4 regions of the Mesorhizobium sp. M0659 genome follow, and region 3 is predicted to be linked to each of the others. Evidence: predicted binding sites of a transcription regulator. Region 3 holds the regulator's gene; each other region holds the start of a gene.
What was found. The regulator PhoB, encoded in region 3, activates phosphate uptake and scavenging genes when phosphate is short. The targets are predictions, from matches to a motif close to TGTCATNNANCTGTCAT.

Region 1 (7,301 bases), on a different contig from region 3:
ATCATGTCCTATGCGACGAAATTCGCCTCCGCCTTCTACGGCCCCTACCGCGAGGCGGTCGGCACCGCCGGCCTGCTCAAGGGCGACAAGAAGACCTACTATCTCGACCACGCCAATTCCGACGAAGCGGTGCGCGAGGCCGAGCAGGATATCGCCGAGGGCGCCGACATGCTGATGGTCAAGCCCGGCATGCCCTATCTCGACATCATCCGCCGGCTGAAGGACGAGTTCCAGATGCCGACCTTCGCCTACCAGGTTTCGGGCGAATATTCGATGATCAAGGCGGCGGCCGCCAATGGCTGGATCGACGGCGAGAAAGCGATGCTGGAATCGCTGCTCGCCTTCAAGCGCGCCGGCTGCGACGGCATCCTGACTTACTTCGCGCCGGAAGTGGCGCAGATGCTGAAGGGTTAGCCGGAACCTGGATGCTCCGGGTTCCGGCTTTTCCTCACGCCTTTGGCAAATAAGGAATCGTTCCGGCGAGATCGGTATCGTCGATCAGCTGGAAGCGGCTGTCGCTGCCCTTCCGGCGCTCCGCCACAAACGGGGCGTATTGCGGATCGTTGGTGAAGGCCTCGGCTGCCTTTGCCGACGGAAACGCCATGATGGCGATCAGGCTGGTGTCGAGCGGCTTGCCCTCGAGCGTCTTCACGTTGCCGCTGCGGGCGAGGTATTTGCCGCCATGCCTGTGCACGAGGTCGTGCACCGAAGCGGCATAGGCCGGCACCCATTTGTCGTCCTTCACCTTGATGTCTGCGATCACGTAGGCGGTCATTTCAAAACTCCTCATGGATCGGCACCGGACTGCCCGGCGACGTACCGCTGCCTCGCATGGCAGCGCCGGACCGCTCCAGTCACAGAACTGTACCGGGGGTGCCAGTACAGCTTCTGTACTGGCTGAACTCAGGTTTTCTGAATAAGGTCCGGCAACATCTTTTGGAGCTCACCACATGACACAAGCCGGTTACAAGCAATTCTGCCCGCTCTCCATGGCCGCCGAGCTGCTCTGCACACGCTGGACCATGGTGCTGCTGCGCGAACTGGTGGCGGGATCGACCCGCTTCAACGATTTGCGCCGCGGCGTGCCGAAAATGTCGCCAACCCTTCTGTCGCAACGGCTCAAGGACCTCGAGGCCGGCGGCATCGTCGAGCGGACCGAGATCGCGACCGAGAAGGGCGTGTTCGAATACCGGCTGACCGAGGCGGGCCGGGATTTGCGCCCGGTTGTCGAGGCGATGGGGTTTTGGGGCCAGAAATGGGTCGAGGCCAGGCTGTCGCTCAAAAACCTCGATCCGTCGCTGCTGATGTGGGACATGCGGCGCAATCTGAACCCCAGTCCGCTGCCGGACGGGCGCACCGTGATACAATTCCTGTACCATGACCTGCCGGCGTCAAAACGATCGTGGTGGCTGATCGTCGAAAAGCAGGGCGAGGTCGATCTTTGCTGGTACGATCCGGGCTTCGACGTCGATCTCTACGTCTCGACCGATCTGTGCACCATGACCTCGATCTGGATGGGGCTGACGACAGTTCACAAGGAACGCGACAAGATCAGCCTGACCGGCGATCTCGACGTCGCCGGCAAGATGCAGATCTGGCTTGGGCTCAGCCCGTTTGCGGTGATGCCGAAGCGCGTGGCGGCTTGAGGTCCCTGCGCATTCCACAGATCGGCTTGCCTCTAAAAATACTAGTTGCAAAATGCAATCAGTTTGAATACTGATTGCAAATCACAACTGGTCACCAAAGGGAGTCTTCCATGTCCAAACTGCGCGTCAATGCCTTCACCTTGTCGCTCGACGGTTTCGGCGCCGGTCCTGACCAGGACCTGCAAAATCCGCTCGGCGTTGGTGGCGAAGATCTGCACAAATGGATGACCGGCACCCGCACCTTCCACGAGATGGTCGGCAAGGATGGCGGCAGCACCGACGTCGACGACCGGTTCACCGTCCGCAGCTTCGACAATGTCGGCGCCTGGATCCTCGGCCGCAACATGTTCGGCCCGATCCGCGGCGAATGGCCGGATGAGAACTGGAAGGGCTGGTGGGGCAACAACCCGCCCTATCACGTGCCGACCTTCGTGCTGACCCATCACAAGCGCGACCCCATTGTGATGGAAGGCGGCACCATTTTCCGCTTCGTTACCGGCGGCATCCACGCCGCGCTCGAACAAGCAAAGGCTGCGGCCGGCGGCAAGGATGTCCGCGTCGGCGGCGGCGTTTCCACTATCCGGCAATATCTCAAGGAGAAGCTCATCGACGAGTTGCATCTGGCTGTGTCGCCAGTGTTGCTCGGGAGGGGCGAGAGCCTGTTTGCCGGGCTGGATATGCTGAAGCTGGGTTACCAGTGCACCGAGCAGGTGGCGACAGCGCTCGCCACGCATGTGACGATCAAGCGGGTGTAGTGGCGAAGTGATAGGCGCAGGCTTCTTTCTCCCCGTTCTACGGGGAGAAATGCCCGGCAGGCAATGAGGGGCAGCGCTGCTTTTGGAGGTTAGCAGCGTCCGACGACTGTGAATTCGCCGATGCCGGCGCTGCCCCTCATCCGCCCTTCGGGCACCTTCTCCCCGTGAAACGGGGAGAAGGAAAAGTGCTCAATACTTCTCCGGCACGTAAAGCTCGCGCGGCAGGACCTGGCGCTCGTACTCCGGGTTGAACACCCGCTCGGGCAGCGTGATTTCTTCGTGCGGCACGTCCTCATAGGGCAGTTGTTTGAGGAGATGGTCGATGCAGTTCAGCCGCGCCCGCTTCTTGTCGTTGCCTTCGACGATGTACCACGGTGCCTCTGGGATGTTGGTGCGGGCAAACGTCTCTTCCTTGGCCTTGGTGTATTGCTCCCAGCGCACGCGCGACTGCAGGTCCATCGGCGACAGCTTCCACTGCTTCATCGGATCGTGGATGCGCATCATGAAGCGCATCTGCTGTTCCTCGTCGGTGATCGAGAACCAGTATTTGACCAGCGTGACGCCGGAGCGGACCAGCATGCGCTCGAACTCCGGCACGTCGCGGAAGAACTCTTCGACCTGATCGGGTTCGGCAAAGCCCATCACCCGCTCGACGCCGGAGCGGTTGTACCAGGAGCGGTCGAACAGCACGATCTCGCCGCCGGCCGGCAGATGCGGCACGTAGCGCTGGAAATACCATTGTGACTTTTCGCGCTCGGTCGGCGCCGGCAGCGCCACGACGCGGCAGATGCGCGGGTTGAGGCGCTGGGTGATGCGCTTGATGACGCCGCCCTTGCCGGCGGAATCACGGCCCTCGAAAACCACCACCAGCTTCTTCTTGTGGTAGGCAACCCAGGACTGCAGCTTGATCAGTTCCGACTGCAAGCCGATCAGGTCGCGGAAATACTGCATGCGATCGATCGACGGCGGATGCGCGTTCTTGTAGATCTTGGCGATCTCCAACGACAGCGCCGGCTCCGAGATTTCCAGCTCATAGTCCTCGTCGAGCGTGTCGGCGAGTTCGGCTTCCAGCCAATCCCTGGCCGCAGAATTCTGCTTTAGCTCATTCATTTCCACTGCTCCGCTTGCCGGCTGACATGAAACCCTGAGCCGACTTGATATAGGCCGGCAATGACGGTTTTATTGCAAGCCGCCGGCCAGCCGGTCTTCACTGCAAAGCAGCGAGGCATTGCCGATCCAGCGCCCTGGCATGGCGACAAGCCGCTCAAATTGTCCTACAAATAGCGGACCCGTTCGGGCTTCCCCGCCCTTTCCTGCTAAAACCGCCTCCCCACCAAAACTACGAGGATCAGACATGGAATACCGCACGCTTGGCCGTTCCGGCTTGAAAGTTTCGGCGCTGACCTTGGGAACCATGACCTTCGGCGGCAGCGGGCCGTTCGCTGCCGTCGGCAATTCCGATCTCGCGGAGGCCTCGCGCATCATCGACACTTGCATCGATGCCGGCATCAATCTCATCGACACCGCCAATGTCTATTCCAACGGTCTGTCGGAAGAGATCATCGGCGAGGCGCTCGGCGGCAAGCGCAAGAACGACGTGCTGATCGCCTCCAAAGCGCGCATGCGGATCGGCAAGGGCCCCAATGACGAAGGCCTGTCGCGCCATCATCTGATCCGCGAATGCGAGAAGAGCCTGAAGCGCCTCAGGACCGATGTCATCGACATCTATTTCCTGCACGAATGGGACGGCGCGACGCCGCTCGAGGAAACCATCGCCGCGCTCGACACGCTGGTTGCCCAGGGCAAGATCCGCTATGTCGGCTGCTCCAACTATTCCGGCTGGCAGGTCATGAAGGCGCTCGGCATCTGCGACAGCCAGCACCAGCCGCGCTTCGTCACCCAGCAGATCCACTACACGCTGGAAGCACGCGAGGCCGAGTATGAGCTCTTGCCGATCTCGGTCGACCAGGGCCTTGGCGTTTTGGTGTGGAGCCCGCTCGCCGGCGGCCTGCTGTCGGGAAAATACCGCCGCGACAGTCCGACGGCGCGCCAGATCGGCGGCTGGTCGGAACCACCGATCCGCGACGAGGGCCGGCTGTGGCGGATCGTCGACGTGCTGGTCGACATCGGCGCCACTCGCGGCGTCTCGGCGGCGCAGGTGGCGCTGGCCTGGCTGCTCGGCCGACCAGCCGTCAGTTCGCTGGTGATTGGCGCACGCAACGAGGCCCAGTTGAAAGACAATCTCGCCGCGGCAAGCCTGACGCTGTCCTTTGATGAACGCCAGCGCCTCGATGCCGTCAGCCGGCCGCCGGTGCTCTATCCCTACTGGCACCAGCAGTTTACGGCGAAGGACCGCTTCGGCCCGGCCGATCTGGTTATGGACCGCAGCGTTATCTGACTTAAGGGCGCCGGAAGCGGCTAGCCCGCGATAAACCGCCAGACCTGCGGATCGGGCTCGATCTGGCCGCTGAGCACGAAATATTTGTAGAGCACGAGCAGGCAGATCGCCTGCTCGGCCCGCTCGTCGGCGAATTTGCGGCAATAGGCGTTGGCCGCCGCAACGATGCGCTGGGCCTCGGCCGGATGCTGCTCGAGATGATGCACCCGCTCGGCCAGATCGCTGAAGTCGGGCGCCAGCGGCACATAATGGACATCGGGCTCGAGTTGCCCCTCGGCGAACCAGGTCTCGTAAGTCGGCGGCGGCATCAGGCAGAGCGAGTTCGAGCTCATGATCCATTTCAGATTGGTCGCGACATCATTGCCTTCGAGCGAGATGATGTAGCGGTAGCGGCGCTGCTGATCGATGCTGAGATAGGGCTTGCGGTATTCCGCAAGTGCTGTCGCCCTCGGCGTGCCGACATCGCAGAACGGCAGATTGCGGGCTGCATCCAGCAACAAGGTGCGGATCGGATTGTTGAGTTCGCCGCGCCAAACGACGAGCGGATGCTTGTCGGCGAAGGCGACATCGTCGGCCGGCATGTAGAAATGACGGAACTTGTTCAGCTTGAACAGGACGCCGTTGCCGTTGTCGCCCGCTATCGGCCGGTCCTTGACGATCGACGGCATCTTCGGCACTTCGATGACGTCGCCGAATTCCAGGTCGATGCGCAGATCTGGGTCGAAATAACGGGTGAACTCCTTCAGATCGTAATAGTACATGCTGCGGTCCGACGGCAGCCGGCTGACCGGCACGGCCTCGGGGCTGGGGCTAAAAGGCTCCCGCAGCGTGTTGTAGTAATTGAGCCGCTGGCGGACCGATGCGTCGGAAAGCCTGGCCTGATCGAGCAGCCGGCCGAGCCGGCGCCGGAAAAGAACCGGCGGCGCGATGTCGCGCATGGCGTTGCGCGCATAGTAGATCAGCTTCTGTGCGTTTCTTTGAAGCGTGGCCATCGGTCGTTTTGATTCGAAATCGGTCGGCGGCGGCTCCAGCAACTGTCCCGCAGCCTTTTCTAAACCATTGTGTTCGCCATCACGCAAGTCCAGAACCGCTGGCATCTGCCCTCGCGGCGCTGTTGTGTTTGCCGGCCAATGCTTCTAGGCAGGATCAGGCACAGCGAAAGGAAACGATATGGCTCGACCACCGAATTACGGTCAGGAACGCAAAGAGCGCGACCGGCAGAAGGCCGCCAAGAAGGCGGAGAAGCTCGCCGCCAAGGTCGCGGCCAAGGAGCGCGCCGAGCCTGAGAACGAGGCAAGTTCGAAAACCGACACCGAAACAGAAAAATAGGCAAGACAGGATCACCGGCCCACGAAACGGGCCGGATCCTGGCAAAATGCCGGTCTGATCAGGCCGATGTGATCAGGCCGGGGCCTTGTCGCTGACGAAGACGTTGACCTCGCGCGCGGCGGCGATGAAGGCGCGTCTTGCGATCATCGCCGGCTTGTCGCCGGCCAGCGCGTCATGGCAGGCCTGCAGCGCTTCGCGGTGCTTGGGGCTGCGCTTGCCGGGCCAGCTGTTGAGCAGGTAATCGGAAGCCTCGCGCACCGTACGCAAGAGCTGAGTGCTTCCCTCCGTGCCCGACTTAACGGTCACGGGTGTTTCAAATCGGTTGTTTTCCATGGCCGCCTCTTACGCCATCGGCGTCCGCGAAGCGAGGCCGAAAGCGGATCGCGACGGCGTTCTTTCGTTTTCGTGACCAGTATCAAGCGGCGACGACGGCAAAACCCCTGGCGCGCAGGCCGCGCCGGTCATTGTGCAACGACGTCACCAGGCGGGCGCGGCTGCCGGCGATATGGGCGGAAAGTCGCGCCGCCGCCGCATCGGCATCGCCGGCCCGCACCGCCGCCAGAATGGCGTGATGCTCGCTCCAGGCGCGGCCAAGGGCCGCCTCGTCGCGCACCTCCAGCCAGCGCGCCCGCGACAGCCGCGTCATGGCATCGCGCACGGCCCGAAACAGGAACTCGTTGCCGGAGAGCCGCGCCAGTTCGATATGGAAATCCATGCCGACGCGGTGCCATTCCTCGCGCGGCGTGGCAGTGTCGCAGGAGTCCAGCATCGCCTCGATGACATCGGCTGCGCTCCTGTCGGCCAGCGCCGAAGTCAGCCTGACCGCCGCGACCTCGACCGCTTCGCGGTACACCGCGATCTGTTCCAGTTCGGCAAGGTTGATCGGCGACACGGTCCAGCCGCGCCCGTCGCGGCAGATCAGCCCTTCCGTCTCCAGCCGCAGCAGGGCTGCCCTGACCGGCGTGCGCGAGGCGCCGAAGCGGCTCTCGATCCAGCGCTCCGTCAGCCGCTCGCCAGGACCGACCTCAAGGCCAAGGATCATCTCGCGAAGCGCTTTTTCGACGATCTGCATCTGCGACATATTTGCTTCCATTGCTGGCGATCGGCCTTGCCCGTTGGTCTTGCCGATCACATTGAGAGCGCCTGATTGACAGCAGCCGGGCTTTGCGTCCA
Region 2 (7,301 bases), on a different contig from region 3:
CACCAGCGACCAGTCGAACAGGCCGGGGAATGAGGTTCGGATCACCTGCTGGACGACGAAGGTGGTGTAGGCGCCGAGCATCACCATCTCGCCATGCGCCATGTTGATGACGCCCATGACGCCGAAGGTGATGGCGAGGCCGATGGCGGCCAGCAGCAGCACCGAGCCAAGCGAGATGCCGTACCATATGTTCTGGCCGGCATCCCACAGCGCCAGGCTCGAATTGATGCTGGCGATTGCCGCCGTCGCGGCATCCTTGACCGCGCCTTGCGCATTGGCCTCGACCGCGGTGAGCAGCGAGACCGCGTCGCGGTCGCCGCGCGCGCCGATCAGGGCAATGGCGGCAAGCTTGTCGGCCTCCGGCTTGTCGGAGACCAGCACCGATGCCGCGCGCGCCTGTTCGAACAATGCCTTGACCTTGGCGTCGGTCTCGGCGGCGATGGCTGCATCGAGCGGCTCGATATTGGCGGCATCGGGGGTCTTGAACATGGTGTCGGCGGCGGCGATGCGGACAGAAGGATCTTTCGCGCGCAACGTCAGCGTTCCCAGCGCATCTCGGATGACACGACGCAGCGTGTTGTTGACCTTGATCTTGGTGATGTCGGCCTTGGCGGCGTCGCCGGCTTTCTCGCCGCTCAGCGGGTCGAGCAGCGTGACGCTGTCGGCGGCCTCACTGCCGACGAAGACGGCTGAATCGGCTTTACGAATGTAGAGATTGCCTTCGGCGAGGGCTGCAAGCGGCCGTTCAACCAGCGGATCGCCGGTGGCGGCAAGTTCGCGCACAACAGCCTCAGTGGCGGCAAAGCCCGTGCCCGTGGCGAATTTGGCGACGATGGCGCGCAGATCGGCTTCGGCTGCGTTCGACGGCAATAGGCTTGCCACCAGGAACACCAGCATGAGGCCGAGAGTGCGCAACAGGATCATCCGTTCAGATACTCTTCTGTGGGGAAATTCCGCGTCCGGGCGGGCTGAAGCGCCCGGACGCTTGGCGGTACCGATCGTGGACGCGTCCACGATCGGTCAGTCCCGGGAGGGATCAGTTCGTGCCCTTGCCGCCGCATTTGCCGGTGGCAACGTTGAAGTTGCCGCAGGACAGAGGCGCGCGCCAATCCGAAATCAGGTCCTTGGAATCGGGCAGATAGTCGGACCATTCGTCGCCCATCACGAGGCCGGGCGTCTGCGACACGGTCTCGAACTGGCCGTCGGCCTGGATCTCGCCGATCAGCACCGGCTTGGTGATGTGATGGTTCGGCATCATGGTCGAATAGCCGCCGGTGAGGTTCGGCACGGACACGCCGACCATGGCGTCGATGACCTTGTCGGGATCGGTGGTGCCAGCCTTTTCGACCGCCTTCACCCACATGTTGAAGCCGATATAGTGAGCTTCCATCGGGTCGTTGGTGGTGCGCTTGTCATTCTTGATGAACTTGTGCCAGTCGGCGATGAACTTCTTGTTTTCGGGTGTGTCGACGCTCTCGAAATAGTTCCAGGCAGCGAGATGGCCGACCAGCGGCGCGGTATCGAGACCGGCCAGTTCTTCCTCACCGACCGAAAAGGCCATGACCGGGATGTCCTCGGCCTTGATGCCCTGGTTGCCGAGTTCCTTGTAGAACGGAACGTTGGCGTCGCCATTGACGGTCGAGACGACGGCGGTCTTCTTGCCGGCCGAGCCGAATTTCTTGATTGCGGAGACTTCGGTCTGCCAGTCGGAGAAGCCGAACGGCGTGTAGTTGACCATGATGTCTTCGGCGGCGACGCCCTTGGCCTTCAGATAGGCCTCGAGGATTTTGTTGGTGGTGCGGGGATAGACGTAGTCGGTGCCTTCCAACACCCAGCGCTTCACCGAGCCACCGTCTTCGCTCATGAGATAATCGACAGCGGGAATCGCCTGCTGGTTCGGGGCGGCGCCGGTGTAGAACACGTTGCGCTCGCTTTCCTCGCCCTCATACTGGACGGGGTAGAACAGGATGTTGTCGAGTTCCGAGAACACCGGCAGCACCGATTTGCGCGACACCGAAGTCCAGCAGCCGAACACGGCGGCGACCTTGTCCTTGGAGATCAGCTCACGCGCCTTCTCGGCGAAGAGCGGCCAGTTGGAGGCCGGATCGACAACGACCGCCTCAAGCTTCTTGCCGAGCAGGCCGCCCTTGGCGTTCTGCTCTTCGATGAGCATCAGCATGGCGTCTTTCAGCGTCGTCTCCGAAATCGCCATGGTCCCCGACAGCGAATGCAGAATGCCGACCTTGATCGTGTCTTCGGCGGCCTGGGCCGGAGACGACATCGACAGGCCGGCGGCGACCACGCCGGCCGAAAACATTTTTGTTATTGTGGAGAAATTACCCCTCATACCGAAGACTCCCAAGCTGTTTGATTGCACCGCGATAATGCAATGCAACTGCCGTGCCAAACGCAAAGGCGCCGCTCACGAAGATGGAATAGCCGAGCGTTATCAGCCGGTTGGTATATTAGCCTCGAGAAAACAGTGGTAGCCGGCGAAAATTGATTGAGGCAAATTTGCGCAGCGCACATGGCTTTTGCCTAATTTTTGCCCAATTGAGACAAATGCCTAGTTTTTGATCTCCGGCCGTGTGTTCCGGGCTGAAAATGTTGCGGTACCGCGCAAAAATAGGGCAAGCTCGCCCTCAAAAGAGTGACGTCATGACATCTCGCACCTCATGCATTTCCGGCATCCTGCTGCTGATGGCAACGAGCGGCGCCGCGCGCGCCGATTTCAGCGAGGGCAAGCTTCCGGACGGCACCTATCATTGCGAGGTCTACCTGCTCGGCGCCTTCCTCAACCTCGGCGACATCACCATCAAGGGCAATGTCTATAGTGGTCCGGTGACATTCGGCACCGCGACGCAAGGCTACAACTATCAGATGAATGCCAATGGCGAGATCACCTGGCTCGGGCCGCTGGGCGGCTATACCACCGGTGGCAACTCCGTCTCCATGACACAGGCAACACTGGACGGCGAGACCGCCCCGTCATTCGACATCATTCTGAAGCAGCCCGACGGCGCCTTCACCGCCTCGACCTGCACCAAGGGCTGAGCGATGCGTAGTGCCGCGCCCAGTTGCGGCAAAACCTTCCTCTTATGTCATGTGAATGTTGCCTAAGCAGACTAGGGCAACGGTGCGCCGTAACATCCACCCTGAGAGGCAGACACCATGGCCAATACACCGTCTTCATCCTCCCCCGTCATCCGCGAAATCATTGCCGAGCGCGTCTCGCGCCGGTCTCTTTTGAAAGGCAGCCTCGCCTCCGGCGCGCTGATTGCCGGCGGCAGCTTTGTCGGCTCCTTGTTTGCCGGCGAAACGCATGCCGCCGCAGCGCAGTCGACGCTCGGCTTTCCCGAGCTCAAACGGGTCTACGGCAAGACCCATGCCGCCGCCGAAGGCTATGAGACGACCATCGTCGCGCGCTGGGGCGACCCGCTTGCAGCCGGCCTCGCCGAATTCGACGGCAACAAGGTCGCGGCGGAGGAACAGGAAAAGCGCTTCGGCTACAATTGCGACTACATCGCCTTCATGCCGCTGCCCAAGGGCACGGTGAATTCCGATCATGGCCTGCTCTGCGTCAACAACGAATACATCTCGCCCAATGTGATGTTTCCGGGGATGACCGAGGGCGATGCCGGCAAGACGATGACCAAGGAACAGGTCGATCTCGGGATGGCCGCGATGGGCCATTCGATCGTCGAGGTGCAATTGAAGGACGGCAAGTGGGCAAGCGTGGCGGACAGCCCGCTCAACCGCCGCATCACCGCCAACACCGAAATGACCGTTTCCGGACCGGTTGCCGGCCATGCGCTGATGAAAACTTCGGCCGACCCGACTGGCACGAAAGTGCTCGGCACCAGCTATAATTGCAGCGGCGGTTTCACCCCCTGGGGTACGGTGCTGACCTGCGAGGAAGGCGTGTCCGACATTTTCGGCGGCGACCCGAAAAAGGCGCCGACTGCCGACCTGCTCGACCGTTACGGCTTCGACGGCTCCGACATCTATGGCCGCGGCCGCTTCCATGACCGCTTCAACCTCGACAAGGAACCGAACGAGGCCAACCGCTTCGACTGGGTGGTCGAGATCGACCCTTACGATCCTCAGTCCAGGCCGGTGAAGCGCACGGCACTTGGCCGCATGTCGCATGAGGCCTCGACCGTGGTCCTCAACAAGGACGGCCGCGTTGTCGTCTATATGGGTGACGACGACTATTTCGAATATATGTACCGCTTCGTCTCGGCCAAGGCCTATGACAAGGCCAACCCGGCCTCCGGCGCCGATCTGCTCGACGATGGCGTGCTGTCGGTCGCCCGCTTCGATGCCGATGGCTCGATGACGTGGCTGCCGTTGGTGCACGGCCAGGGCAAGCTTACCGTCGAGAACGGTTTTGCCGACCAGGCCGAGGTGCTGTTGAAGACGCGGTTTGCGGCAGATGCGCTCGGCGCCACGCCGATGGACCGGCCCGAGGACATCGAGACCAATCCGGTGACCGGCCGCGTCTATGCGGTGATGACCAAGAACAAGAAGCGCGACCAGTCAAAGGTCAATCCGGCCAACACGCGGCCGGAAAATCTCTGGGGCCATATTGTCGAACTGATCCCGCCCGGCGGCCGCGGCGCGGATGCCGACCACACGGCGGAAAAGTATGCCTGGGACCTGTTCGTGCTCTGCGGCAACCCGAAAGATGCCAAGGTCGGCGCCACTTTTCATCCGGACACGTCGGACAATGGCTGGTTCGTCTGCCCCGACAACATCACCTTCGACCCGGCGGGGCGGCTGTGGGTGGCGACGGACGGCGCCAATGATTTCGACCTGCCGGACGGCGTCTATGGCGTCGACACCGAAGGTGCGGCGCGCGGCCTGCCGAAGCTGCTGTTCACCTGCCCGCACGGCGCCGAAGCGACCGGCCCGTGCTTCACGCCGGACGGCACGACTTTGTTCCTGTCGGTGCAGCACCCTGCGGAAGATGCCGAGACGCTCGACAAGGCGCAGACGCTATGGCCCGATTTCAAAGACGGCCAGTTGCCGCGACCTTCCGTCGTCGCCATCCGCCGCAGGGACGGACAGCCGGTCGGCGCATAGTGAGTCCTAGTGAAAAAGGCGGAACGCGCCATGCGCGTTCCGCGTAGCGATCCGGGAGGACGGCTCAGATCGTCTTGGCCGACATTTGCGAAGCGATGTATTCGGCCTGGCGGATAGCCAGCGACACGATCGTCAGCGTCGGATTTTCAGCCGCACCGGTCGTGAACTGGCTGCCGTCCGACACGAACAGGTTCTTGATGTCGTGCGCCTGGCCGTGCTTGTTGACGACGCCGTCTTCCGCCTTTTCGCTCATCCGGTTGGTGCCGAGATTGTGGGTTGAGGGATAGGGCGGCGTCGGGAAGGAGCGCGTCGCGCCGACCGCATCGTAAAGCGCTGTGGCCTGCTTGTAGGCATGGTTGCGCATCGCCGTGTCGTTGGGATGATCATCGAAATGCACGTCGGCGATCGGCATGCCGTGCGCGTCCTTCTCGTGCTTGTGCAGCGTGACGCGGTTTTCCGCGCGCGGCATGTCCTCGCCGACGATCCACAGGCCAGCCATGTGATCATAGTGGTCGAGCGCGGTGGTGAAGGAACGGCCCCAGCCGCCGGGATTGAGGAAGGCGGCCATGAAGGGCAAGCCGAGCGACAGCGTCTCGAATTCATAGCCGCCGACAAAGCCGCGTGAGGGATCGTGCCGCGCCTCGTCGCGGATAATGCCGGCCATGGTGGTGCCGCGATACATTCGCACCGGTTGGTCGAAAATGGCGTAGACCGAACCGGTGGTGTGGCGCATGTAGTTCTTGCCGACCTGCCCCGACGAATTGGCAAGCCCTTGCGGAAACTTCGCTGACTCGGAGTTCAGCAGCAGGCGCGGGCTTTCGATCGAGTTGCCGGCGACGGCAACGATGCGGGCCTTCTGCTCCTGCAGCTTGCCGTCCTTGTCGGCATAGACGACGCCGGTCACTTTTCCGCTAGCGTCATGGTTGATCTTGATCGCCATGGCGTTTGGCCGGACCTCGAGATGGCCGGTCGCCTCACCCTTGGGAATCTCGGTGTAGAGCGTCGACCATTTGGCGCCCCATTTGCAGCCCTGGAAGCAGAAGCCGGTCTGTTGGCAGGAGTTGCGGTCGTCCCGCTCGACCGAATTGATTGCCATGTTGCCGGTATGACATTCCTTATAGCCGAGCTTGTCGGCGCCGGCCTTGAGCACCTTGAAGTTGTTGTTGCCGGGCAGCCGCGGCCAGCCATTGGTGCCGGTGACGCCCATCTTGGCTTCCGCCTTGGCGTAGTAAGGCTCCATCTCGGCCAATGTGACCGGCCAGTCCAGCAGGTTGGCGCCTTCCAGCTTGCCGTAGGTCGAGAGCGTCTTGAACTCATGCTCCTGGAAGCGCAGCGAGGCGCCGGCCCAGTGCGTGGTCGAGCCGCCGACCGATTTGACGATCCAGGCCGGCAAATTGGGGAAATCCTTCGACACCCGCCAGTCGCCTGAGGTTGTGCGCTTGTCCGTCCAGGCGAGTTGGCTGAAGGAACCCCACTCGTCATTGATGAAATCCTCGTATTCGTGGCGCGCGCCGGCCTCGAGGATGACGACATCGACGCCTTTCTGGGCGAGTTCGTTGCCGAGCGTGCCGCCGCCGGCGCCGGAGCCGATGATCACGACCACGCCGTCGTTGTTGAGATCAAATGAAGCTGCCATGGTTTCCTCCCATGAATTCCTGTTTGCCGGGTTTCAGAACGACGGAAGGGCTCAGAGCCACTCTATGTCGTCGAAACCGCGCGCGATGTAGCCGCCCTTGGAGTAGGATTCGCCCTCGTAGCCGAAGATCGGCCACACCTCCTGCTGGTTGTAGAGGCTGACGACGAGGCCGCCGCGGATGGACTGGAAGAACGGCGTCGCCTCGATCTGCTGTAGCACGGCAACGCGCTGCTCCTCCCAGCCGAGGCCGCGATAGCCGCCCTCGCCCGACTTCTTGTCGAGGTCGGCGATGCCGTCTTCGATCATCGCCTTGTAGGCAGCGTCCTTGCCGGCCTGCTCGTCATGCCCTTTTACGGCGATGGCGTAGTATTTGTCGGGCACCTGATCGTGCGGATAGATGTCGCGCGCCATCTGGATCAGCGTCGCCATGGTTTCGGGCTTGAGCGCCGATGTCTCGAGCCCCCAGGCATTTTCAGGGCTGATGACGGCGCTGCCGGAAATGACGAGCAACGCGCCGATGCCGCCGCGTTTGAGAAGTTCACGACGTGAGAGCCTCGCGTCATAGATCGTGACCATTTGT
Region 3 (7,301 bases):
TTGCCCGAGTCGATGGCTTCCTTGAGCACTTCCATCGAGCCCGAGAACAGGAAATCGGCATTCGGATCCGAGCCCGAGCCCTTGATGAAGACATAGTTGCCTTCGGGCTTCGCCTTGAACACTTCGCGGGCCTGCATGCGGCCGACTTCCTTGTTGTCGAAGGTCAGGTAGAAGACGTCCTTGTTCTCGATCAGGCGATCATAGCCGACGACCGGAATGCCTTCGTCCAGCGCCTTCTGCACCGCCGGGCCGATGGCCGAGGCGTCCTGCGCCAAGATGATCAGCGAGTTGGCGCCCTGCGAGATCAGGCTTTCGACGTCGGTCAGCTGCTTGCCGGGATTGGACTGCGCGTCGGCCGAAATGTACTTGTCGCCGGCGGCTTCGATCGCCGTTTTCATCGCCGCCTCGTCGGTCTTCCAGCGCTCTTCCTGGAAGTTCGACCACGACACGCCGATGACCTTGTCCTTCGCCTGCGCGACCGACATCAGCGCCAGCGACATGGCGACACCCGCCAGCATGGCGGCTGCAAATCTGTTCATTATAACCCTCCCTGCGCCGCCCACGGCGCGACAAAACCGGCCCGAAGGCCTGCACAAAGAGGCTCCATTTTTTCGAGCCTCGAAAAAATACTGGTTCAATGATAAGGCACTGTCAACATCGATTATGATGGATTCTGATGGCGTTGCCGAATTTTTTCGAGCTCCGCAATAAACAATGACAGGGCTGCCGGCGTCTGCCAATATTTGGCTGGTGCCGTCGAACGCCTTCACTATCATGAGGCGCGAGGAGGCCGGGAGGAAAACAAATGTCGGTTGGGATCCGCCACGACGATCTGCGCCGTCGCAACCGTGCGATGGTGATTTCGGCCGTGCGCCGGGCCGGCCAGCCGTCGCGGACCGAGATTGCGGCGACCACCGGCCTCAGCCATTCGACGATATCGGCAATCTCGTCTGATCTAATTCAAGAAGGCATCCTGATTGAAGGCAAGCCTGGCGAGACCGGCTCGCTGAAACGCGGCCGGCCGCAGGTCGGCCTTGGCCTCAACCCGGAAGCGGCGGCGGTCATGACCGTGGTGCTGTCGCTGAACTTCCTCTCCGTCACCGTCATCGACTATGCCGGCCAGGTGGTCGCGGAAGAACAGCGCCGGCTCGACACGCTGACCATGCCGCGCGACGAGCTGATCGGCGAATGCGTAGCAATCGTCGGGCGGCGTCTCGCGGACCCGGACCTCGATGTCCAGAGCATCGCCCGCATTGCCATGGGCATCCAGGGCATCACCGATTCGCAGGCGCGGGCCATGCTGTGGTCGCCAATCACGCCACTGACCGACATTGCCTTCGCCGACATGTTGGAAGCGGAATTCGGCATTCCTGCCACCATGGAGAACGACTGCAATATGATGGCGGTGGCCCTGCAATGGCGCCAGCCCGAGCGCTACTGCGACAATTTCATCGCGATCCTCTTGTCGCACGGCATCGGCATGGGGCTGGTGCTGAAAGGCGAACTGTTCACCGGCACCCATTCCTCGGGCGGCGAGTTCGGCCACATGATCCACCGTCCGGGCGGCGCGCTCTGCCGCTGCGGGCGGCGCGGCTGCGTCGAGGCCTATGCCGGAAACTACGCCATCTGGCGCAGCGCCAAAATGATGAGCGAAGATGCCGAGCCGGTCGATATCGGCGACGCTGATATGCGCGCACTCGCCGCGCGCGCCCGCGAAACCGATGGCCCGGAGCGCGAAGCCTATCGCAAGGCCGGTGAGGCGCTCGGCTTCGGCCTCGGCAGCCTGTTTGCGCTGATCGACCCGGCGCCTGTCGCCATGGTTGGCGTCAGCGCCGCCGCCTTCGACCTGATCGAGCCGGCATTGCGCGAAGCGATCGCCCAGACCGCCGGCGGCCAGCACTCGAAGTCGATCTCCTTCGACACCGAGCCCAACGAGCTGCCGCTGATCCGCGAAGGCTGTGCCATGCGCGCGCTCGGCTTCGTCGATCAGGAGATTTTCGCGCCGGGCATTCAGGCCAAATCCGGCAAGCATGTCGCCTGAATGGCCGGCAACGGCGCGACGCGCAGCATCCTAGTCTTCCCTGATCGCGTAGCCGGCGCCGCGAATGGTACGGATGACATCCGGCATGCGGCCGTTGTTGACCGCTTTGCGTAAGCGCCCGACATGGACGTCGACGGTTCGCTCGTCGATGTAGATCGTCTCGCCCCAGACATTGTCGAGCAGCTGGCTGCGCGAGAACACGCGGCCGGGATGGCGCATCATGAATTCGAGCAGCCGGAACTCGGTCGGTCCGAGCCTGATCTCGCTCTTCTTGCGGTAGACACGGTGCGACTCGCGGTCGAGCACGATGTCGCCGACCTTGAGCACGCTGGACAGCACTTCCGGCTTGGCCCGGCGCAGCAGCGCCTTCACGCGCGCCATGAACTCCGGCGTCGAGAATGGCTTGACCAGATAGTCGTCGGCACCGGTGGACAGGCCGCGCACGCGATCGCTTTCCTCACCGCGCGCGGTCAGCATGATGATCGGCAGCCGCTCGGTTTCGGGCCGCACTCTAAGCCGCCGGCAGAGCTCGATGCCGGAAACAGCGGGCACCATCCAGTCGAGCACCAGGAGATCGGGCACGTTTTCCTGCAGGCGGATCTCGGCCTCGTCGCCGCGTGTCACCACCTCGACGTGATAGCCTTCGGATTCGAGGTTGTAGCGGAGGAGCACGCCTAGCGGCTCCTCGTCCTCCACGACCATGATGCGTGGCGCGATCATAGGCAGTTCACCCTCATCAGGCCGGCGTGGCCATCGCCGTCTCGTCCTGCTTCGGACGATTGGCGGGCAATTGCTGGCCGGTCAGCACATAATACGCATTTTCGGCGATGTTGGTGACATGATCGCCGATGCGCTCAAGATTCTTGGCGCAGAACAAGAGATGCGTGCAGGCGGTGATGTTGCGAGGGTCTTCCATCATGTAGGTCAAGAGCTCACGAAACACGGACGTGTATTTGACGTCGATGCGCTCGTCGTCATTCCTGAGTTTTGCAAGCGCTGCCGCATCGGTGGCGGCATATTCCTCGACGACGCCTTGCACCTGGATCAGCACCAGTTGCGCCATGGCATCGATGGAGTGCGAGAGGTCGCGCGGCGTGACGCTCAAGCCCACGGTGCCGACGCGTTTGGCGATGTTCTTGGCGAGGTCGCCGATGCGCTCGAGGTCGCCCGCCATGCGGATCGAGCCGACCACGGCGCGCAGATCGTTGGCCATCGGCTGGCGCTTGGCGATCAGCGTGATGGCGCGGTCGTCCAGTTCGCGCTGGCGCGCATCCATGATGGCGTCGTCGGAAACGACACGCTGTGCCAGCGCATTGTCCGAATTGAGCAGCGCCCTGGTCGAGCCGCTGACCATCGAGCCTGCCAGATCGCCCATGTCACGGATCAGCTTGCTGATCTGCCCGAGCTCTTCATCGAAGGAGGCGACGGTATGTTCACCCATGATCTTGGTCCTCGTGCCTGAAAATTCACCCGCCGGACGGCTCAGCCGAAGCGGCCGGTAATGTAGTCCTGGGTGCGCTTGTGGTCGGGGTTGGTGAACATCTTGTCGGTGGCGCCCTCCTCGACGAGATAGCCGAGATGGAACATCGCTGTACGCTGCGACACGCGCGCCGCCTGCTGCATCGAGTGGGTGACGATGACGATCGTGTAGTTCTGGCGCAGTTCGTCGATCAGCTCCTCGACACGGGCGGTGGCGATCGGATCGAGCGCCGAGCAGGGCTCGTCCATCAGGATCACCTCCGGCGACACGGCGATGGCGCGCGCGATGCACAGGCGCTGCTGCTGGCCGCCGGACAGGCCGGTGCCGGGCTCCTGCAGGCGGTCCTTGACCTCGTTCCAGATCGCAGCCTTCTTCAGGCTCTGCTCGACGATCTGGTCCATGTCGGACTTGCGCTTGGCCAGCCCATGGATGCGCGGGCCGTAGGCGACGTTCTCGTAGATCGACTTCGGGAACGGGTTGGGTTTCTGGAACACCATGCCGACGCGGGCGCGCAGTTCGACGACATCGATGTTCTTGTCGTAGATGTCGTCTTCATCGAGCGTGATCTTGCCGGTCACCCGCGCCGAATCGATGGTGTCGTTCATGCGGTTGAGGCAGCGCAGGAAGGTCGACTTGCCGCAGCCGGACGGGCCGATCAGCGCCGTCACCTGGTTCTGGCGGACGTCGAGATTGACGTCGAACAACGCCTGCTTCTCGCCGTAGAAGACGCCGACCTTGTCGCCGCGCATCTTGATGACTTCGTTCGACTTGGCGTTCATTTTGTCGCCCACTGCATTCTCAAGGGACTGTTCGGTCATGATGTTCATACCAAATTGCCTTTTTTCTACCAGCGCCGCTCGAACCGGCGCCGGAGCACGATCGCGGTGATGTTCATGGCCATGAGGAAGACGAGCAGGATGATGATGGCGCCGGACATGCGCTCGACAAAAGCGCGCTCAGCCTCGTTTGCCCACATATAGATCTGAACCGGCAGCGCGGTCGCCGGATCGAAAGGCGTCGTCGGATAATCGGCGACGAAAGCGACCATGCCGATCAAGAGCAGCGGTGCTGTCTCGCCGAGCGCACGCGCCAGGCCGATGATGGTGCCGGTAAGGATGCCTGGGGCGGCAAGCGGCAGGATGTGATGGAACACCATCTGCATCTTGGAGGCGCCGAGACCTAGGGCCGCCGAGCGGATCGACGGCGGCACCGCGGCGAGGGCGGCGCGCGTGGCGATGATTATGGTCGGCAATGTCATCAAGGTCAGCACCAGGCCGCCGACGAAGGAAGCCGAGCGCGGCATGCCGAGGAAGTTGATGAACACGGCAAGGCCAAGCAGACCGAAGACGATCGACGGCACAGCCGCCAGATTGTTGATGTTGACTTCGATCAGGTCGGTGAAGCGGTTCTTCTTGGCGAACTCCTCCAGATAGATGGAGGCGGCGACGCCGATCGGCAGCGCCAGCAAAAGCACGATCACCATCATGTAGAACGAACCGATGATGGCCACGCCCATGCCCGACGTTTCGGGCCGGCTGGAGGCGCCATAGCTGAACAGGCCGGTGTTGAAATGCTCGGCCATCGCGCCATCGGCTTTGAGCTTGTTCATCCAGTCGATCTGCTGGTTGGATACCTTGCGGCGCGCTTCATCGACGCCGAGGTCGATCTGGCCCTTGAAGGCCGAGTCGAGGTTCGCGGCAGCCAGGATGTCGACGTCACGCGTCCTGCCGATCACCGACGGATCGGCGGAGACGATGTCGCGCAGCTGGACGCGGGCGCCTTCCGACAGGAAGCCCTTGAGCTTCAGCATCATCGGCTTGTTGGCCGGATCGATGCCGAGCTTGGCCACCAGCGCGTTTTCGGCGAGCTTGGGATAGTTCGCCTTGATCAGCACGGTAGGGTCGGTCGCGCGCTTGCCGGAGGGATCGATCACCTTCTCGTCGAAGGTGACCGGCAGCGTCACCGTCGTCTGCCAGAAGGCGGTGTAGCCTTTCGAGACGATGGTGATCAACATGATGGCCAGGAACGCCAGGCCCACCGAGATCGCAATCACGCCATAGATGCGGAACCGGCGTTCGGCGGCATAGCGCGCCTTCAGCCCGATGTCGCGGCGCGGACGCGCGACGGCGCCCGCCATCGTGTCCAGGGGGATGTCGGTCATTCGTACTGCTCCCGGTACTTGCGCACGATGTAGAGGGCGACGATGTTCATCACCAGCGTCAGCGCGAACAGCGTCAGGCCGAGCGCGAAGGCGACCAGCGTCTGCGGCGAGTTGAACTCGAGATCGCCGGTCAGCTGGTTGACGATCTTGACGGTGATGGTCGTCATCGCCTCGAACGGATTGGCCGTCAGATTGGCGGCGACGCCCGCCGCCAGCACGACGATCATCGTCTCGCCGATGGCGCGCGACGCCGTCAACAGGATGGCGCCGACGATGCCGGGCAGTGCCGCCGGCAGGATCACCCGCTTGATCGTCTCGGAGCGCGTGGCGCCGAGGCCGAGCGAGCCGTCACGCATTGCGCGCGGCACCGCGGTGATGATGTCGTCGGACAAAGAGGACACGACCGGGATCAGCATGACGCCCATCACCAGACCGGCGGTGAAGATGCTCTGGCCCTGGATGAAGGGCGAGCCGCCGGTGAGTGCCGCCGACAGGTCGCGCAGGAACGGTCCGAGCGTGACCACGGCGAAGATGCCGTAGACGATGGTCGGGATGCCGGCCAGCAGTTCAAGCGCCGGCTTGACCACCGAGCGCACACCGCGCGAGGCATATTCGGACATGTAGACCGCCGACATCAGCCCGACCGGCACTGCCACCAGAAGGGCGACGGCGGCGATATAGAGCGTGCCGGCAAGAAGCGGGATCAGGCCGAACTGACCCTGGCTGCCGCCGGAACCGGCGGCGGCGAAACGCGGATCCCACACCGTGCCGAAGAAGAAGCTCATCGGCGACACGCTCTCGAAGAAGGTGATGGTCTGGAACAGCATCGACAGCACGATGCCGACCGTGGTCAGGATGGCGATGGTCGAGGCCGCAAGCAGCCCCCACAGCATCAGCTTCTCGACGTTGTTGCGCGCCCTGGCGCGCGGCGCGATCTGCCTCAGCGCATAGAAGGCGCCGGCGACCGACAGCGCGAAGGTCAGCACGGCGCCGAACAGGCCGAGCCGGTCCTGGACCTGGTTCGCCTCGACCGCGATCGGGATCATATAGTCCTGTGTGTCGCTGGCCAGTGCCACGCCCTTGGCGGCGAGCAGCGGCTGCAATTCGGCGAAAGTAGCGGGAAGTGCGGTATCGCCATCGAGCCGGCGCAGGCCCTTGGCCAGGCTCTTCACCAGGCTGGCGTCGAGCGCTTCGCTGGCCACCTTTGTGTCGGCGGTGCGCTCGGGCAAAGCGGCATGGATGTGCCGGTCGAGATAGAAGGAAGAGCCGATATCCCAGACGGCGAGCAGCAGGACGGCAGGCAGGACCGCGAGCAGAAAGGCCCACCAGCCATGATAATGCGCGCGCGAATGCGGCTTGACCTTGCCGGTATCCTGCGCCGCTGCGCGCTGGCGGCCGATCACAAAAGCGACCACGCCTATGGCGATGACTATGGCGAGTACGAGCAAGGACGACATCACCCACCCCAGGGAAAATTCAGATCGCCGCCACCGTTGCGGCAAGCGGCGAAATCAGGGCGCGGATTTGGTCCGCGCCCTGATCCGGTCGGTTGATTACATCGTCTTTCCGGCGGCGAAGGCGTCGCGCTGGCCCTGACGTTCGGCGTCGGGAGCGGAAAC
Region 4 (7,301 bases), on a different contig from region 3:
TGGCCACGGCGACATGGCCATTGGCTATCGACCAGTCGACATCGGCCGGGATGCCATAGCGCAGGCCGTGCGCCTCCCAGGAAATGGCGAAAGCGCCGTCGGCCTGGGCCTCGGCAAAGGCGGCGTCGGCCAGCGTGTCGTGATCCTCGCTTGCGGCGTCGCTCGGCCTGGTGATGACCCGGCGGACGAACTCCAGCCTCGTCTCGTCGGCAAACAAGGTGCGGGCATAGCCGATTACCGTATCCTTGCCGGCGCCGCTCGGGCCGACGACGGCGACAAACACGCCGTTGCGGAGCGGAAAGGCCTCGCTGCTGAGTTCGCGCTCGATCGACGCCGAGACCATCAGGCGACCCGGCGCCCTTGGCGCCAGACGGTGCGCACGACCGGCACATGGTCGTCGACGCGCACACGCACCAGATCGGCGCGGCGGCCCTGTTCGATGACGCCGCGGTCGTCGAGGCCGATCGCCTCGGCCGGATTCTTCGACACCATCGCAACCGCCTGCGGCAGGGAAATGCCCTCGACGACGTCGCCGAGGAAGAAGGCCGACTGGATCAGGCTGAAGGGAATGTAGTCGGACGACAATATGTCGAGCAGGCCGTCGCCGGCCAGCGTGCGGGCCGAGACATTGCCCGAATGCGAGGAGCCGCGCATGACGTTGGGCGCGCCCATCAGTACGCCGAGCCCGGCATCCTTCGAGGCCTTGGCGGCTTCCAGCGTGGTCGGGAATTCCGCGACGCGCACGCCCTGCTCGATCGCCTCGTCGACATGGCCTGATGTGGCGTCGTCATGGCTCGCCAGCACAATGCCCCGCTCGTTGCAGGCGGCTGATATCGCCACCCGGTTCGGTCCCGAATTCTTCGCCGATTCCGACATCCGCTTTTCGCAGAACAATTGGAAGTCGCGATCGGTCAATTTCAGCTTGCGCTGATAGTAATGGGCGTAGGTCTCGAGATTGACGAACTGACGCTGTCCCGGCGCATGGTCCATCAGCGAGGCCAGCTTGACCCGCTCGTCGCCATCGAAATTGGCGAAAGCCCGCAAGCAATCCGGCGCCGAGACCTCGCAGCGCAGGTGCAGGAAATGGTCGGCCCGCAACCGGTCTTTCGCGACGCTGTCCTCGATCGCGCCGGCGAGCTTGCGGATGTCGTCGGAGGTAATATCCGCGTCCTCGTCCATGCCGACACGCAACGCGTCGAGGACGGTGGTGATGCCGGCGGTGGCCACCTGCGCGTCATGGGCAAGGACGGCGGCGATCGGGTTCCAGCGCACTTTCGGGCGCGGCGCATAGTGGCCTTCGAGATGGTCGGTGTGCAGCTCGACCAGGCCGGGAATGATGTAGTCGCCGCCCATGTCCTCGCCGCCCATGCTCCCGCCGGTGTGGCCGGTGCCGGCGTCGACGCCGGAGATAAAACCGTCGCGCAGCACGAGCGACCCTTCGACGATCTCGTCGGCAAGCACGATGCGGGCGTTGTGGAGAACAGTTTCGGCGGTCATTCAGGCGGTCCCTGGTTACTCGGACGAATTGCGGTCAGGCGGTTTTTCGGGCAGCGCGGCGGCCGAGCGCATGATGCGAAAGCACCATGAACGGAGCGCCCGGTTCGGTTTCGACGAACAGCGTCAGCGCATCCACCAGCACCGGCTGCTGCAGCACATCGGCGAACAGGCTGTCAATTGCCGCGCGCAGACGTTGGCTTTCCTGCGGCCCGGCCCGGCCGGACAGTGTCATGTGGAAGCGAAAGGTCTCAAACACATAGGGATAGCCCCACTGGCAGAGATTGCGGAACTCGGCCGGCTTCAGCGAATCCGGGCTGCGCCGCTCGATCTCGGCCTCGGTGAGCGGCGCGCGAAAACGGTCGAAGCTAAGCACGACATCGTCGGCGAAACGGTTGAGCGGCGGCAGCGGGCCTTCCGGCACCAAAGCGAAGAAACCATCGATCTGGCTGGCGACCAGGCGCGGGATGGTGACCGTCGGCGTTGCTTCGGCAAAGGCGTCCAGCGCCGCGCGCAGCGAGCTTTCGGTTTCGTTGGCGGCCAACCGGAAGGGCGCTTTCAGCGTCGCATGAAAGCCGTAGCGCCGCGCCGATGCGGTGTGAAAAGCGACTTCGGCCGCCGACAGCTCGCCCACCGCCTCGACCGGCCTGGTGGCGGCGCCAAAGGGGTCGCGACCCAGCCAGTTGGCGGCGATCCGCGCCAGCGGTTCGTCCTGCCTCGGGGTGAAATAAATGGCGTAGCGCATCGAAAAAAATCCTCGTCAGCCCGCTGCCATAGGTGATTTCCATGACGGATTGACGAAGCTTATGCGGGTTTTCGAAGGCAAATCGACCCCGCAGGTCCTTAGCCGACGATTTTTTCCTGCTGGACCGACAGCTTCCGCCGCAAGCGAAGGCCGATCAGGCCTTCATCAGCCATTCGTGCTCGGGCGCGTTGTGGAACTTCCACGTCCGCTTCGGCCCGGCCATGACGTTGAGATAATAGAGGTCGTAGCCGTGGCAGGCGGCGCAGGGGTGATAGCCCTTGGGCACCAGCACAACATCGCCGTCCTCGATCGCCATGGCTTCGTCCAGCTCGCGGGCGCCGGTCTTGTCGGCGTCGGTGTAGACGCGCTGGAAGGCAAAACCCTGCGGCGGGTTGAGGCGGTGGTAGTAGGTTTCCTCAAGATAGGATTCGGCCGGCAGATTGTCCTGGTCGTGCTTGTGCGGCGGGTAGCTCGATGTGTGGCCGCCGGGCGTGATGACCTCGACCACCAGCAGCGAGTCGGCGGGCTTGCCCTCGGGCAATATGTTGGTGACGTAGCGCGTGTTGGTGCCTTTGCCCCGAGTCTCCTGGCCGAGGTCGTCGGGTGCGATGACGCGAACGGGCAAGCCGCCGCCCAGGCCCGGCGCCGAGCAGACCGCGAGCTCGAGATCGGTGTCGGCGGTGACCGACCAATCCGACCCCTCAGGAATATAGACCGACCACGGCTTGCCCTCGAAGGGCGACATGCGCTCGCCGAGCAGGCCAAGTTCCCGGCCGCCGGCCTTGGCCGTGCCCTTGCCGGTGACGAACACCAGGCAGACTTCGCGACCGCCCGTCTTACCCGAGGCGTTTTCGCCGGGCTTCAAACGGTGCAGGTCGAAGCCGACATAGGTCCAGCCGGCGCTGTTGGGCGTGACATGCGCGACGCGGCCATGGCCCTTGTCGGCTTTGACGAGCAGTTTCGACATGTTTTGTCTCCTATCGCAAGTCTTCGAGGTCGGCCTCTCAACTTCGTCATCCTAGGGCGAAGCAGGAGCGAAGCTCCGTCGCGAAGACCCTAGGATGACGAAGCGAGGAACGTTCCGGCCAATCACCGACGTAGGCGATACGCCAGGTGTCCAGTGTCCGACCCGCAAGCCCTTCCGAGCCACGGCCGCTTCATTCCTTCGGTTCGGCGTCCGCCTTCGCTTCGCCGGTCTTCGGTCGATCAGGCGCAGCCTTGCTCTCCTCCACCGGCTTGTAAAGATAGAAGAACTGCCACACCGCGTAGGCAGCAAAGCCGAGCGCAATGATGCCCCAGAATGGGGTGCCGGAGGCGAATTCTATTCCGGCCCAGATCACGCAGACGGCGACGACGGCAACGCGCCGCCACAGCGGCCGGAAGAACGGGTGCTCGTAATCCTTCATCGGATCGCCTCAGGCATTGGGAAAGCCTTGCGTCTCGACCGTGTAGCCGGCCGCCGTCATCACCCGCATCAATTCCTTGTGGCCGACCTGCGCCATCTTGAGCGGCGGGTTCTTCTTCGGGTCCTGCTCGGCCTCGACGACGAACCAGCCTTCATAGCCATGGTCAGCGAAGCGCTGCACGATGGCGCCGAAATCGAGCGAACCGTCGCCAGGCACCGTGAAGGCACCGAGCGCCACGGCGTCGAGAAAGGACTGCTTTGTGCGGTCGAGCCCGTCGATCACGCCCATGCGCACATCCTTCACATGGACATGGCTGATGCGCTTGTGGTGGTTGTCGATGGCGCGCAGCACGTCGCCACCGGCAAAGGCGAGATGCCCTGCATCGAGCAGCAACGGAATGCCTTCGCCGGAATGGCGCATGAAGGCATCGAGCTCCGGCTCGGTCTCGACCACCGCCGCCATGTGATGGTGATAGGACAGCGGCATGCCTTGCTCTGCGCACCATTCGCCGAACTCGGTGAGGCGCCTGGCATAGGCCCTCATCTCGTCATTCGACAATTTCGGCTTGGTGGCGAGAGGCCTGGAGCGATCGCCCTGGATCGAGCGGCCGACCTCGCCATAGACGATGCAAGGCGCATTAACCGCCTTGAACAGGTCGATCATCGGCTGGATGCGATCCTTGTTCTTGCCCATGTCCTCATCAACCAGGGTGCCGGAGAACCAGCCGCCGCACAGCGTCACGTCGGCCTGCTTCAGGATCGGCAGCATGATTTCGGGGTCGTTTGGAAAACGCCGGCCCATTTCCATGCCGGTGAAACCTGCCGAGCGCGACTGGCGCAGGCACTCTTCCAGCGAGACGTCGTCGCTGAGTTCGGCAAGATCGTCGTTCCACCACGCAATGGGGGACATGCCCAGTTTGGCTTTCAAGTTTTAGCTCCGGTTTCTTGTTCACCCTCCCCCTTGTGGGGAGGGTCGCTGCGAAGCAGCGGGGTGGGGTGCGGCGCCAGACCCCCACCGGACCTTCGGTCCGACCTCCACAAGGGGAGGTAGGGGGCGGGTGCATGTACATCAATCGCCGATTGTCTGCATCTGCCGCTTTTCGTCATAGGCCTTGCGGGCTGCGTTGACCTGCGGCCGTGCGGAGACTTCCGGCACCGCGACATCCCACCAATGGCCGCCGGCATCGGTGGAAATCAGCGGGTCGGTGTCGATGACCAGCACGGTGGTGCGGTCGTTGGTTTTCGACTTTTGCAGCGCGGTCTCCAGGCCGGTGATCGACGGCACCTTCTCGGCAATAGCGCCCATGCTGGCCGCATGCGCGGCGAAGTCGATGTCGGGCAAGATCTCGTGGCGCGCGTCCTTCAGGAGGTTGTTGAAGTTGGCGCCGCCGGTGGCCATCTGCAGCCGGTTGATGCAGCCATATCCCCTGTTGTCGAGCACCACGATGATCAGCTTCAATCCGAGCATCACCGAGGTGGCGATCTCCGAATTCATCATCAGGTAGGATCCGTCGCCGACCATGACGACTATCTCCTGATCGGGCTTGGCCATCTTGGCGCCGAGCCCGCCGGCAATCTCGTAACCCATGGTCGAGAAACCATATTCGCCATGGTACGAGCCGGGCGCGCCTGCCTGCCAGAGCTTGTGCAACTCGCCCGGCAGGCCGCCCGACGCGTTCAGCAAGGTCACGCCGGATCCCAGCGCGCGCTGCACGGCGCCGATCACCTGCGCGTCCGACGGGAAGGCGGCGTTGGTCGACGCCGTCACCTTGGAGGCTTCGGCCTGCCAAGCCTTCTTGCCTTGGGTCGCATTGTCGGTCCATGTCGCCGGTGCTTTCCAGTTCCCCAGCGCAGCACCGAGTTCGGCGAGCCCTTCGGCCGCATCGGCGACCAGCGGCAGCGCGCGGTGCTTGCCGGCGTCGAAAGGCTGCACGTTGAGGCCGATGATGGTCTTGCCGGAGTTCTTGAACAGCGCCCACGAGCCGGTGGTGAAATCCTGCAGGCGGGTGCCGATGGCGAGCACGACATCGGCTTCCTCGGCCAGCCGGTTGGCCGCGGACGTGCCGGTGACGCCAACCGCCGCCATGTTGAGCGGATGTGTGTCGGGCAGCGAGGACTTGCCGCCTTGCGTCTCGCAGACCGGAATGCCGGCGCTCTCGGCGAATTTCGCCAGTTCGTCCGAAGCCTGCGCATACAGCACGCCGCCGCCGGCGATGATCAGCGGTTTTTTCGCACCCCTCAGCGCGGTGACCGCCGCCGCCAATTCATGCCGGTCCGGACGCGGCCGGCGCTGGTGCCAGACGCGCTCGGCGAAAAAGCTCTCGGGATAGTCATAGGCCTCGGCCTGCACGTCCTGGCAGAGCGACAGCGTCACCGGGCCGCATTCCGCCGGATCGGTCAGCACCTGCATGGTCCGCGCCAATGCCGGGATGATCTGCTCGGGACGGGTGATGCGGTCGAAATAGCGCGACACCGGACGGAAGCAGTCATTGACCGTCGCGGTGCCGTCGGAAAAGTCCTCGGCCTGCTGCAGCACCGGATCGGGGATGCGGTTGGCGAAGACATCGCCCGGCAAAAACAGGACGGGCAACCTGTTTACGTGGGCGAGCGCCGCCGCCGTCACCATGTTGAGCGCACCGGGGCCGATCGAAGAGGTCGCGGCCATGAAGCGGCGGCGGAAATTGGCCTTGCCATAGGCGATCGCCGCATGCGCCATCGCCTGCTCATTGTGGGCGCGGAAGGTCGGCAATTCGTCGCGCAGCTGGTACAGCGCCTCGCCGATGCCGGCGACATTGCCGTGACCGAAGATCGCCCAGACACCGCCGAAGATGGGCACTCGTCTGCCGTCGATCTCGGTCATCTGCTTGCTCAGAAAGCGGGTCAGCGCCTGCGCCATCGTCAGGCGGATTGTCTTGCTCATGGTGTTTTCCTCCGCAGTCCTCTTGCCGCGCCTTTATGCTGCTTTACGGCCACGCGCGGCAAGCCACGCTTCGGTCAACTGTTCGAAGCGCGCGGCCATGTCGGCGATAGCCTCGTCATCCGTCATCTTGCCCGCCAGCCATTGTTCGGCGGCGTGGACGAAGATGGTGCGGCCGACGGCAAAGCCCTTGACGATCGGCGCCTTGGCGGTGGCGGCAAAGGCCGCTTCCAGTTCGTCCTGCGGCGCTTCGAGACCCAGCAGCACGACGCCACGACACCAGGGATCGTGCTTCAGGATCACCGCTTCGATCTTCGCCCAGGCGCCGGCCGACGCCTGCGGTTCGAGCTTCCACCAGTCCGGCTTGATGCCAAGCGCATAGAGTTCTTCCAGGGCGCGCGGGATGGTCGTTTCGTCGAGCTTGCCGTGCTTGCCGGCGATGATCTCGACCAGAAGCTCCCGGCCGACCTTCCGCGCGGCTTCGAACAGCGAGCGCAGCTTCTGCTGCTGCTCATCCTTGAGCGCTGCCGGATCGTCGGGGTGATAGAAGCACAGGCATTTGATGCAGTTGTCGACCGGCCATTCCACCAGTTGCGAGCCGATGTCCTGCGAGAACTCGAAGCGCAGCGGCCGCGAGCCCGGCAGTTCGACGGGACGGCCGAGCCAGGCAAAGGGGTGGCGGGCGAATTCGAACATTGCTTCGCGGCCATGCTTCTCGTCGATCAGCATGCCATAGCCGT

Region 1: ppk2 (polyphosphate kinase 2) is a predicted target of PhoB. The motif match lies at 3,572-3,588, and genes of this name have one in related genera.
Region 2: NKI31_RS00260 (PhoX family protein) is a predicted target of PhoB. The motif match lies at 3,100-3,116, and genes of this name have one in related genera.
Region 4: NKI31_RS29360 (DUF1045 domain-containing protein) is a predicted target of PhoB. The motif match lies at 2,281-2,297, and genes of this name have one in related genera.

Annotation. Positions count from the first base shown of each region.
Region 1 covers NZ_JAMYPY010000001.1:348,925-356,225, forward strand. Annotated here, with positions in the region: gene hemB (porphobilinogen synthase) at 1-414, shown strand, start outside; gene NKI31_RS01830 (DUF1330 domain-containing protein) at 449-775, opposite strand; gene NKI31_RS01835 (winged helix-turn-helix transcriptional regulator) at 951-1,646, shown strand; gene NKI31_RS01840 (dihydrofolate reductase family protein) at 1,757-2,401, shown strand; gene ppk2 (polyphosphate kinase 2) at 2,591-3,511, opposite strand; gene NKI31_RS01850 (aldo/keto reductase) at 3,756-4,799, shown strand; gene NKI31_RS01855 (glycosyl transferase family 90) at 4,820-5,791, opposite strand; gene NKI31_RS01860 (hypothetical protein) at 5,970-6,128, shown strand; gene NKI31_RS01865 (DUF982 domain-containing protein) at 6,201-6,434, opposite strand; gene NKI31_RS01870 (GntR family transcriptional regulator) at 6,544-7,209, opposite strand.
Region 2 covers NZ_JAMYPY010000001.1:44,190-51,490, forward strand. Annotated here, with positions in the region: gene urtB (urea ABC transporter permease subunit UrtB) at 1-924, opposite strand, end outside; gene urtA (urea ABC transporter substrate-binding protein) at 1,037-2,347, opposite strand; gene NKI31_RS00255 (hypothetical protein) at 2,659-3,054, shown strand; gene NKI31_RS00260 (PhoX family protein) at 3,172-5,085, shown strand; gene NKI31_RS00265 (GMC family oxidoreductase) at 5,150-6,721, opposite strand; gene NKI31_RS00270 (twin-arginine translocation pathway signal) at 6,773-7,297, opposite strand.
Region 3 covers NZ_JAMYPY010000003.1:378,051-385,351, forward strand. Annotated here, with positions in the region: gene xylF (D-xylose ABC transporter substrate-binding protein) at 1-539, opposite strand, end outside; gene NKI31_RS07285 (ROK family protein) at 806-2,041, shown strand; gene phoB (phosphate regulon transcriptional regulator PhoB) at 2,072-2,761, opposite strand; gene phoU (phosphate signaling complex protein PhoU) at 2,778-3,482, opposite strand; gene pstB (phosphate ABC transporter ATP-binding protein PstB) at 3,524-4,348, opposite strand; gene pstA (phosphate ABC transporter permease PstA) at 4,366-5,682, opposite strand; gene pstC (phosphate ABC transporter permease subunit PstC) at 5,679-7,139, opposite strand; gene NKI31_RS07315 (substrate-binding domain-containing protein) at 7,236-7,301, opposite strand, start outside.
Region 4 covers NZ_JAMYPY010000032.1:21,224-28,524, forward strand. Annotated here, with positions in the region: gene phnN (phosphonate metabolism protein/1,5-bisphosphokinase (PRPP-forming) PhnN) at 1-346, opposite strand, end outside; gene NKI31_RS29355 (alpha-D-ribose 1-methylphosphonate 5-triphosphate diphosphatase) at 343-1,497, opposite strand; gene NKI31_RS29360 (DUF1045 domain-containing protein) at 1,532-2,239, opposite strand; gene iolB (5-deoxy-glucuronate isomerase) at 2,394-3,206, opposite strand; gene NKI31_RS29370 (hypothetical protein) at 3,397-3,645, opposite strand; gene iolE (myo-inosose-2 dehydratase) at 3,655-4,572, opposite strand; gene iolD (3D-(3,5/4)-trihydroxycyclohexane-1,2-dione acylhydrolase (decyclizing)) at 4,714-6,564, opposite strand; gene NKI31_RS29385 (bifunctional 5-dehydro-2-deoxygluconokinase/5-dehydro-2-deoxyphosphogluconate aldolase) at 6,598-7,301, opposite strand, start outside.